Regions from separate parts of the Halomonas sp. Mc5H-6 genome, predicted to be linked through region 2. Evidence: riboswitches for the same ligand, from Rfam matches in the RefSeq annotation. Region 2 holds a riboswitch; the other holds the start of a gene.
The links. A riboswitch is a leader RNA that binds a small molecule or an ion and turns the genes downstream of it on or off. The one in region 2 is predicted to bind thiamine pyrophosphate.
Positions count from the first base shown of each region.

Region 1: linked by a shared signal. The riboswitch ahead of NH395_RS12165 (sodium:solute symporter) and the one ahead of thiM (hydroxyethylthiazole kinase) in region 2 are both predicted to bind thiamine pyrophosphate.

Region 1 covers NZ_JAMXSI010000008.1:6,494-10,906, reverse strand. Annotated here, with positions in the region: gene NH395_RS12175 (CoA-acylating methylmalonate-semialdehyde dehydrogenase) at 1-1,095, shown strand, start outside; gene NH395_RS12170 (hypothetical protein) at 1,158-1,850, opposite strand; TPP riboswitch at 2,054-2,156, shown strand; gene NH395_RS12165 (sodium:solute symporter) at 2,146-3,540, shown strand; gene NH395_RS12160 (diguanylate cyclase) at 3,588-4,413, shown strand, end outside.
Region 2 covers NZ_JAMXSI010000010.1:35,902-40,314, forward strand. Annotated here, with positions in the region: gene NH395_RS13830 (DMT family transporter) at 1-63, shown strand, start outside; gene thiE (thiamine phosphate synthase) at 68-679, opposite strand; gene thiM (hydroxyethylthiazole kinase) at 669-1,478, opposite strand; TPP riboswitch at 1,503-1,599, opposite strand; gene NH395_RS13845 (hypothetical protein) at 1,647-1,991, opposite strand; gene NH395_RS13850 (DUF2237 domain-containing protein) at 2,099-2,473, opposite strand; gene gloA (lactoylglutathione lyase) at 2,698-3,231, shown strand; gene NH395_RS13860 (DUF6164 family protein) at 3,233-3,595, shown strand; gene NH395_RS13865 (cupin domain-containing protein) at 3,587-4,267, opposite strand; gene ampC (class C beta-lactamase) at 4,355-4,413, opposite strand, start outside.

The DNA.
Region 1 (4,413 bases), on a different contig from region 2:
TACACCATGCACCATCCGCTGGGCGTCGGGGCGGGCATTACCGCCTTCAATTTCCCGATCATGCTGCCTTGCTTCATGTTCCCGCTGGCCATTGCCACCGGCAATACGTTTGTCCTGAAGCCCTCGGAGCAGGATCCCAGCTCGACCATGCGACTGGTGGAGCTTGCCCATGAGGCAGGCATTCCGGCGGGCGTATTGAATGTGGTTCACGGCGGCCCCGAAGTGGCGAACCAGATTGCCGATCACCCGTCGATCAAGGCGCTGTCGTTCATTGGCTCATCCCACGTAGGCTCGCTGCTGTATAACCGCGCCGCCGCGGCGGGTAAACGCATGCAGGCGATGATGGGCGCCAAGAACCATTGCGTGGTCATGCCCGACGCCAATCGCAGCCAGGCCATCGACAGCCTGCTGGGCTCGGCATTTGGGGCGGCCGGGCAGCGCTGCATGGCCAACTCGGTGGTGGTGCTGGTGGGCGAAGCCCGTGAATGGTTAGACGATATTGTGAAAGGCGCTCGTGGCATGAAGGTCGGGCCTGGCACTCAGCGCGATGCTGACCTGGGCCCGCTGGTATCCCCCCAGGCCAAGGAACGTGTCGAACGCTTGATTGGCGCAGGCGAGAAAGAGGGCGCCAAACTAATGGTCGACGGCCGCGGTTGCTCGGTTGATGGCTTTCCGGACGGTAATTTTGTGGGGCCGACACTGTTTTCCGACGTGACGGCCGACATGACCATCTACCGTGAAGAGATCTTTGGCCCGGTACTCTGCGTGGTCAACGTGGAGACGCTGGACGACGCGGTCGCATTCATCAATGCCAACCCCAACGGCAACGGCACCTCTATCTTTACCAACTCGGGCTGGGTGGCACGGCGCTTTGAAAACGATATTGACGTGGGCCAGATCGGTATCAACGTACCGATCCCTGTGCCGGTTGCCTATTTCAGCTTTACCGGCTCGCGAGGCTCAAAGCTCGGCGACCTGGGGCCTAACGGTAAGCAGGCGATTGCCTTCTGGACACAGACCAAGACGGTGACCGCCCGCTGGTTTGAGCCCGAAAACGTCTCCAGCGGGATCAACAGCACCATTTCGCTTGGCTGATGTCACTCGCCGGGTGGTAGCTTCCTCGGCCTGAAGGGGCCGAGGGAGCGTCAATGCGAGGACTAAAAATCCTGAAACAGCGGTAAGCTTTCTTCCAGCAGCCGTTCAATCGGATCAAGCTGACTTTCGTGCAGCACCAGCATCGAGGGCTCTGAGGCAAAATGCTTGCCGGTCGGCACCAGCAGCGCAAACTCACCTTCTTCAAGATGAAATTCGTGCATCTCACGTAGTCCATCAGCGGTATAGCACTGCGTACAGCGGTATGCTTCGTCCTCGCCGTATACCAGGCGGTGGTACATCTTGAACAGCGTATAGAGGGCCAAACCGCCTTCAAAAGCAGGCCAACGGGCCGGGATCGTGCGCGTTTCTTCATCCAGCGTTTGCCCGTCTGCCTCGGCATTGGCGATCGCATCGTCAAGTGGGGCTTCCAGCAGGGCGTCTTCATCGGCGGGGAAGGCAACGTTGTCTTTTGAAGCCTGGGTGAAGTCCTTTACGGCGCGTTTGAAGTCGGCCACGGTCTTAATGGCGTAGTCGACATGCTGCAAATCAGCTGGCTCAAAGCTACCATTTTCCCAGCCGTGTATGACACGCAGCGTCATCAAGCCGCGCTCCATGGGGCGTGCCAGCAGCAAATACAGCGCAATATGCAGATGCAGTTGCCGCTCGTCGGTATCGTTTTCAAACGCATTGTAAGGGTCAGCAAACAATGCATGTAGCCTGCCCGGCGTATGTTCCTTGGCTTCTGTATAGCGCATTAGAGATTTCCCTTTGAGCGAACCGTGTCGCTCCAGGCGCACGGTTTCTATAACGTTATTAGATTACCTACTGAGTATGGCCAGCGGTGACGCGGATTAAAAGCCCTGGGGCGCAGGGGCTTGCGCGTAATGGCATATACTCGCCACTTTACGCTGGTGCGATTCTCGTTGAGAATAATACCTGTTCATAAAGTTCTTTCACACACTGTCGCCAGGGGAGCCTCCAAGAGGCTGAGAGTGCGCTTGCGCTAACCCTGGAACCTGATCCGGATGATACCGGCGGAGGAAGCGCGACATGCCCTACCTGACATCCGCTGCGCTGGCCGCGGCACTCGGTATTTTTATCATACTTGGCCTGCGGGCTCGCTGGGCCGGTGGCACGGTCGATGATTACATTACAGCTCGCAATTCCCAGTCCGGGGCGACCCTCGGGTTATCGTTTCTTGCCTCCGGGATGGGCGCATGGATCCTGTTTGCGCCGCCGGAAATCGGCGCCTTCGTTGGCCCAGTGGCCCTTTCTGGTTATGCCATCGGTTCCGCGCTGCCGTTTATCGTACTCGGTCTTTACGGACCGGCCATTCGCCGCGCGTTGCCCGAAGGTAGAAGCATCGCCGAGTTTGCCCAGGCGTGCTACGGCACCAGCGTGCGCCGCTGGGTGTCACTGGTGTCGGTGGCCTACATGGCTTGCTTTTTGGCCGCAGAGCTGACGGCCATTGGGGCGATTACCGCATTACTCTCCGATGTGCCGCCTGCTCTGGTTGTTCTTGGCGTCGCCTTGAGCACGCTTGCCTATACCGTGCTCGGCGGGCTGAGGGCGAGCCTTGCCACCGACCGCTGGCAGGCCTGGCTGTTGATCGCTCTGCTGCTGATCGTCAGCAGTGTTGCCTTCACCTATTTACCCACCCTGCCAGAGGCATCGTCGATGCCGAGCGCCCCGCTGGGCGACGCACTGAGTGTGGCGGTGACACTGGTCATTGCCGTCACGGCGGCGAACCTTTTCCATCAGGGTTACTGGCAGCGGGTGTGGGCCGCGCAGGATTCACGCAGCCTGGGCCTAGGTGCCTGGCTGGGGGGTGGGTTGACCGTCGCTGTAGTGATGGTGATCGGCGGCCTGGGGATGCTTGCTGCGATGAGTGGCGTGGCGCTGGGTGAACCGCCTATCCCGTTTTTTGCTCTCCTGGGCAGCGCACCGTCGTGGCTCGCCCTGCTGGCCCTGGTGCTGGCGGTGACACTGGTGGCATCCAGTGTCGATACGCTGCAGAACGCGATTGCCTCGCTGATCGTCTCCCAGCATGAGCAGCGGGGCAGGTCGCTGACCACGGCCCGCTGGTGGACGGTCGCGCTGATGGTGCCGGTGGTAATCATCGGCCTGCAGGGTCTTTCCGTACTGCGACTATTCCTGATCGCGGACTTGCTGTGTGCCGCGATCGTGGTACCGGTATTGCTGGGGTTATGGAGACGGATGTCCACCGCGGCGGCGATCGGCGGCGGCATTGCAGGGCTATTAGGCGCGGTGTTACCCGGCTGGATCGCCAGCGGCAGTCTTGCAGCGGGGCTCATGGCGGCGACCTTCCCTGCGGGTATTCCCACCCTGGGGCCTTTCCTTGGTGCGCTATTGGCTTCTTCACTGGTGAGTATCGGCTGGGCGAAAGTGGTCGGTCACCGGGCGTCTTGGGCAAAGCATGGCTGATCACGTTATGATGGTAAGTTATCGTCTACCATCATGGGCCACAGTCAATGAACTACCCTATTCTTCCCGACGAAGAAGCTCGGCTGGCGGCGCTTTACGAATTGGCGCTGCTGGATACGCCGGAAGAACCCGCATTCGATCGGGTGACCCGCCTGGTCACCCAGTTACTGAATGTGCCCACCTCGACCGTCACGCTGATTGATGCAAAACGCCAGTGGATAAAGTCACGGGTGGGGACGGAGCTGAGTGAAACGTCCCGTGACGTGGCCTTCTGCGCCCATACCATTGCGGAAACCACGCCGCTGGTGGTCGAGGATACACTCGAGGACCCGCGCTTTGCGGATAATCCGCTGGTGACCCAGCCTGACGGGGTGCGTTTTTACGCGGGTATTCCGCTGCGCACGTCAAAGGGGTTGGCGTTGGGGTCGCTGTGTGCTGTGGATACAAGGCCACGTCAGCTTAGCGACGCCGAGCTTAATGCGCTTAAGGACCTTGGGGCGATTGTTACCGATGAAATTCACCTGCGCGAGCACTTTCTGTTTGAAAAACAGCGTCGGGAAGCGTCCCAGTCATCCCTCGAAGCGCTGCATCTGGATCTCGAAAACCAGATTGAGCGGCGCACTCGGGAACTGAACCTGGTGATCGAGTCGGCCTATGACGCCTACATCAGCATTGACGATAATGACATAGTGCTTGACTGGAATCGCGCCGCGACAACGATGTTTGGCTGGACGCGCAGGGAAGCGCTGGCGCGTCCCATTCAGCAGCTGATTTTCCCTGATGGCGTGCCGGAAGGCGATCAGCAGACGCCCTTCAACTACTACGCCGCGCGTCGTGATGGCAGCTCGTTGCCGGTGGAAATACGCATCAAGT
Region 2 (4,413 bases):
AGCGGCCTGGCGATCGCCTATCACGACCGGCGCACTACCTTGAAGCGCCGCCCAACGGCCTAGGCTGTCAACGCTGGAAGGCGCGAGCCGCCGCCTCGGGATCGGGCTGTCCGCAGATCGCCGAGATGACCGCTAGCCCGTCAGCGCCTGCCCGCCGTATCGCATTCACATGGCTGGCATTCAGCCCGCCGATGGCCACGCTGGGAATCGGGCATTCCTTGATCAAGGAAGCAAGGCCGCCAAAACCAATCGGTTGGGCGTGATCCTGTTTGCTGGGGGTGGCAAAGATCGGCCCGATGCCCACGTAGTCAAGCTGATCGATAGGTGCGTCATGAAGTTGTTCCACGGTGTTGATCGAAAGCCCTAATATGGCCTGTGGCCCCATCGCCACCCGGGCCTGGCGAACCGTGGTATCGCTCTGACCGACATGCAGTCCGTCGGCCTGACTGGCAAGCGCCACCTCAAGGCGGTCGTTGATGATCAGCGCCACCCCGCTGCCTGCCAGCAAGGCTTTCAGGCGCCGTGCCTGGTCAATCATCTGTGCATCGCTTGCCAGCTTGTCGCGCAGCTGCACCATGGTGACGCCACCGCGGACAGCCTCGCTGACGGTGCGCTCAAGACCATGGTGCTGGCACAGGGTTGCGTCGGTGACCAGATAAAGCGACAGATCAAAGGGCATCGCGGACCTCCCGACGGGCGAAGTGGTTAAGCGCATCAGGCGTGAGCTGATAAAGCGCGTCCAACAAGGCAACGTAAAAACTGCCCGGCCCCTGGGCGGTCTCCCCGGCACGCTCTCCGGCTGCCGCAAAACACGCCACGGCGGCACTGCTGGCGTTCAGCGGCTCGTCGGGGTTGGCGGCGACAAAGGCGGCCACCAGAGCGCTGAGCCCGCACCCCAAGGTCGTGACACGGGGCATCAAAGGATGCCCGCCGCTGATCGTGTAGCAGGCTTTTCCGTCGGTGACTCTATCCCGTTCGCCGGTCATGGCGACGATACACTGTTGCCGCTCGGCCAGTGCCATGGCGGCCTTTATGGCGTCGTCGGTGGACGCGGTTGCATCAACCCCACGGCCCTGGTGGGCCAGCCCATCGAGGGCCAGGATTTCAGAGGCGTTGCCACGGATGACGCTGGGCTTGAGGGCCAAAAGGTCGGCGCAGACTTCCTGGCGATAACGGGTCGCGCCCACGGCGACGGGGTCCAGCACCCAGGGCGTGTCGTGCGCGCGAGCGGTGCGCGCGGCAAGCAGCATGGCCTCCGCCCAGGGCGATGAAAGCGTCCCGATGTTGATCGACAGCGCATCGGCCAGCGCGGTGAATTCAGCAACTTCCTGGGTGGCATGCAGCATGGCAGGTGACGCCCCGGTAGCCAGCAGCACGTTGGCGGTGCTGTTCATCGCGACATAGTTGGTGATGCAGTGAATAAGCGGGGTGGTGTCGCGCAGCGCCGTCAAGCTGTCGCCAAAGTTGGGGATGGTCATGAAGTCCTCCCGGCAGGGAGGTGGTGACGGGGCACCACGACTCCCTACGCCGGTATTAGCCGGTTCAGGTTATAAGGGTGCTTCTCAGCCCGTTCGGTGACGAGCGCCCCTGTCGTGCCCCTACTATCCGTGGCTTGGACGAGTCTGTAAAGCCCTGGAAAGGCTCGTTTAACGAAACGAGATGCGCGTTCCGTAGGTGAGCATTTCATCGGGCGTCATGGCTTTCCCCGCCACACCGATCATTTCGTCGCCGCATTGATCGGCAAAGGTAAGCACGCCATGGGTCAAGCCCAATTCACCCAGGGTATCGCGGATCTCGCCAGTACCCAGGAAGGTGCTGACATGCCCTTGGGCATTGGATAAATCGGAAACCCCATTGGCATGGTGAAAGCGCACTTTATAGATGCCGTCCATTGATTCAACCTCCACAATTGGCGAAAAGCCATTGCGGAGCGCCTGGGAAAGCTGCTTCAAGGTAATGTGATCGCCAAGGGTCGTATCAATCGAGGCCATGACCTACTCCTGTGGGATACCCGTCCGGTGGGGATCAATTGGTGGATGTATAAAGTTTATAATGGAAGTGTAGGATGTTTGCACAGAATATCCAAGGCGCAGCCTCCTCAATGCACGGCATCCAGGGCGTGCTGGCGCAAGGTGTCCAGGCCGATGATGTCCAAGGTCTTCTGATTAGTGCCGGACAAGACGACGGGCGGCGCCAGGCCTACCTCGGCGGCTTCCAGCCAGCGTGACGCGCACAGGCACCAACGGTCGCCGGGCTGCAGGCCAGGAAAGCCAAATTCAGGCCGTGGCGTTACCAGGTCGTTGCCCTGTGCCAGCGAAAAGGCCAGAAACTCTTCCGTCAGCATGGCGCACACAGAGTGAACGCCCACATCATCCGCCCCCACGCGACAGAATCCATCGCGGTAAAAGCCGGTTTTGGGGTCATGGCAGCACGGGGTGAGCGGTTCACCCAGCACATTGAGATCGCGGGCCATAAGGCCTCCTTAGCGCAAGGGCTGGTATTTTGTCAGACTGCCCTCATGATGAAACCATAGACACCAATCATCCTGGTGAACCATGAGAGCGAGTCACGATGGTGGTGAAAGCCCGTTTTTAAAGACTGTCGTTAAAGGCTGCGGGTACAGACGGTTCCTAAAGACTGGCAGCCAGGATTCTACAGCCTTGTACAAAGTAACCGATACGTCAAAGGAGATAGTGCATGTCGTTTCAAGGTGAGCAGCATCCAGGGGTTGCCCCGGCACCCAAGCAGACCCAGGGGTTCCGTTTGAACCACACCATGCTGCGGGTCAAGGATCCCGAGCGGGCGCTGGCGTTTTATTCACAGGTGTTTGGTATGCAGGTGATGCGTCGGCTTGATTTTGAAGAAATGCAATTTTCCCTATACTTCCTGGCTAACCTGGAAGACGCTGACCAAGTGCCCGAAGAGACGCAGGCAAGAACCGCCTGGACGTTCAGTCAAAAGGGGCTGTTGGAGCTGACCCACAACTGGGGCACGGAGAATCAGGAAGGCTTTGCCTACCATGATGGCAACGCCGAGCCCCAGGGGTTTGGCCATATCTGCTTTAGCGTGCCCGATCTGGCGGCGGCCCAGGCGTGGTTCGACGAGCACGACGTCACCTTCGTCAAGCGTGCCGATCAGGGCAAGATGCAAGACGTGATTTTTGTCAAAGACCCGGATGGCTACTGGATTGAAGTGATCCAGGCGGATCTGATGGCCAACAAGGGCGATTAGCATGGCGCATTTGCTGTTCCGCCTGCGCCATGTGACCGACGAAGAGGCCATGGAGGTCCGTCAGTTGCTCGATGCCCACGGCCTGGATACCTACGAGACGCAGGCTGGTTTCTTCCGGCTGGGTGTGGATGCCATCTGGCTGCGCGACTTGAGCCAGCTAGAGGATGCCAATGCGCTGCTGGCGGAGTATCAGGCCGAGCGCCAGGCGCGGGCCAGGCAAGAGCACCACGAGGCGCTCGCACGGGGCGATGCGCCCACCTTATGGCAGCGTTTTAGTGCCCACCCCGTGCAAATCACGCTGGTGGGCGTCGCCATTGTATTGCTGGTGGCGTTGACGCTGTTGCCCTTTCTGGCGCTAGGCTGAAGCTTCCTGGACAGGCGGTAGGTGACCGCGTTTGAGATACATCTGCACACCGTTCTTTCCGGCTGTGAGGGTCAGGGCCATGCCGCTGGGGTAGCGGCACCAGCTACCCGCGGTGTATTCCCGGTCGCCATCGCTCAAGGCGCCCTCCAGCACGAAAAGCTCAAGCCCGCCGGTCAGCACCGGATACTCAATGGCCTGACCAGCCTCCCAGTGTTCCAGGCTGACCCTCTCCTGTTTGAAGGTATGCAGCATCTTGTAGCCGATGCCGGGGCGACGGTCCGGCTGCCAGGGCAGGCGGTGGGCAGGGACGGCAAGCTGCAGCTCATCGTTTTGGTCGAACTGGTGCAGCTTGACCAGTATCAAGGCCCCTTCATCGCCTATTTTCGGCGTATGGCCGGTGCCGATGGGGTTCCTCAAGTAGCTGCCGGCGGCATAACGGCCATACTCGTCGGCGAACACACCTTCCAGCACTAAAATTTCTTCACCGCCCCCGTGGGTATGCGGGTCGAACTGGGTGTTGGGGGCGTAGCGTACGAGGCTGGTGGCGCGGGCGACTTCGTCGCCAATGCGGTCGAGCATCATCCGTTCGACGCCAGCGCTGGGCGATGCCACCCAGCGGTAATCTTCCGGTGTCACACAGGCAAAGCGGGTAAAGTCGGCGTTTAAACGCATGGGGCTGACTCTTGCAGGCAAAGGAAGTGGTGCTAGTCTCCTTATCGACAGCGAAAAATGCAACTTTCGCTGATGCCAATCCTGCACTCAGCGCCCGTCGGTCAGCGCGGTCAGGAGTCGATGAGCCGCCTCAATGCGTGCCTGAT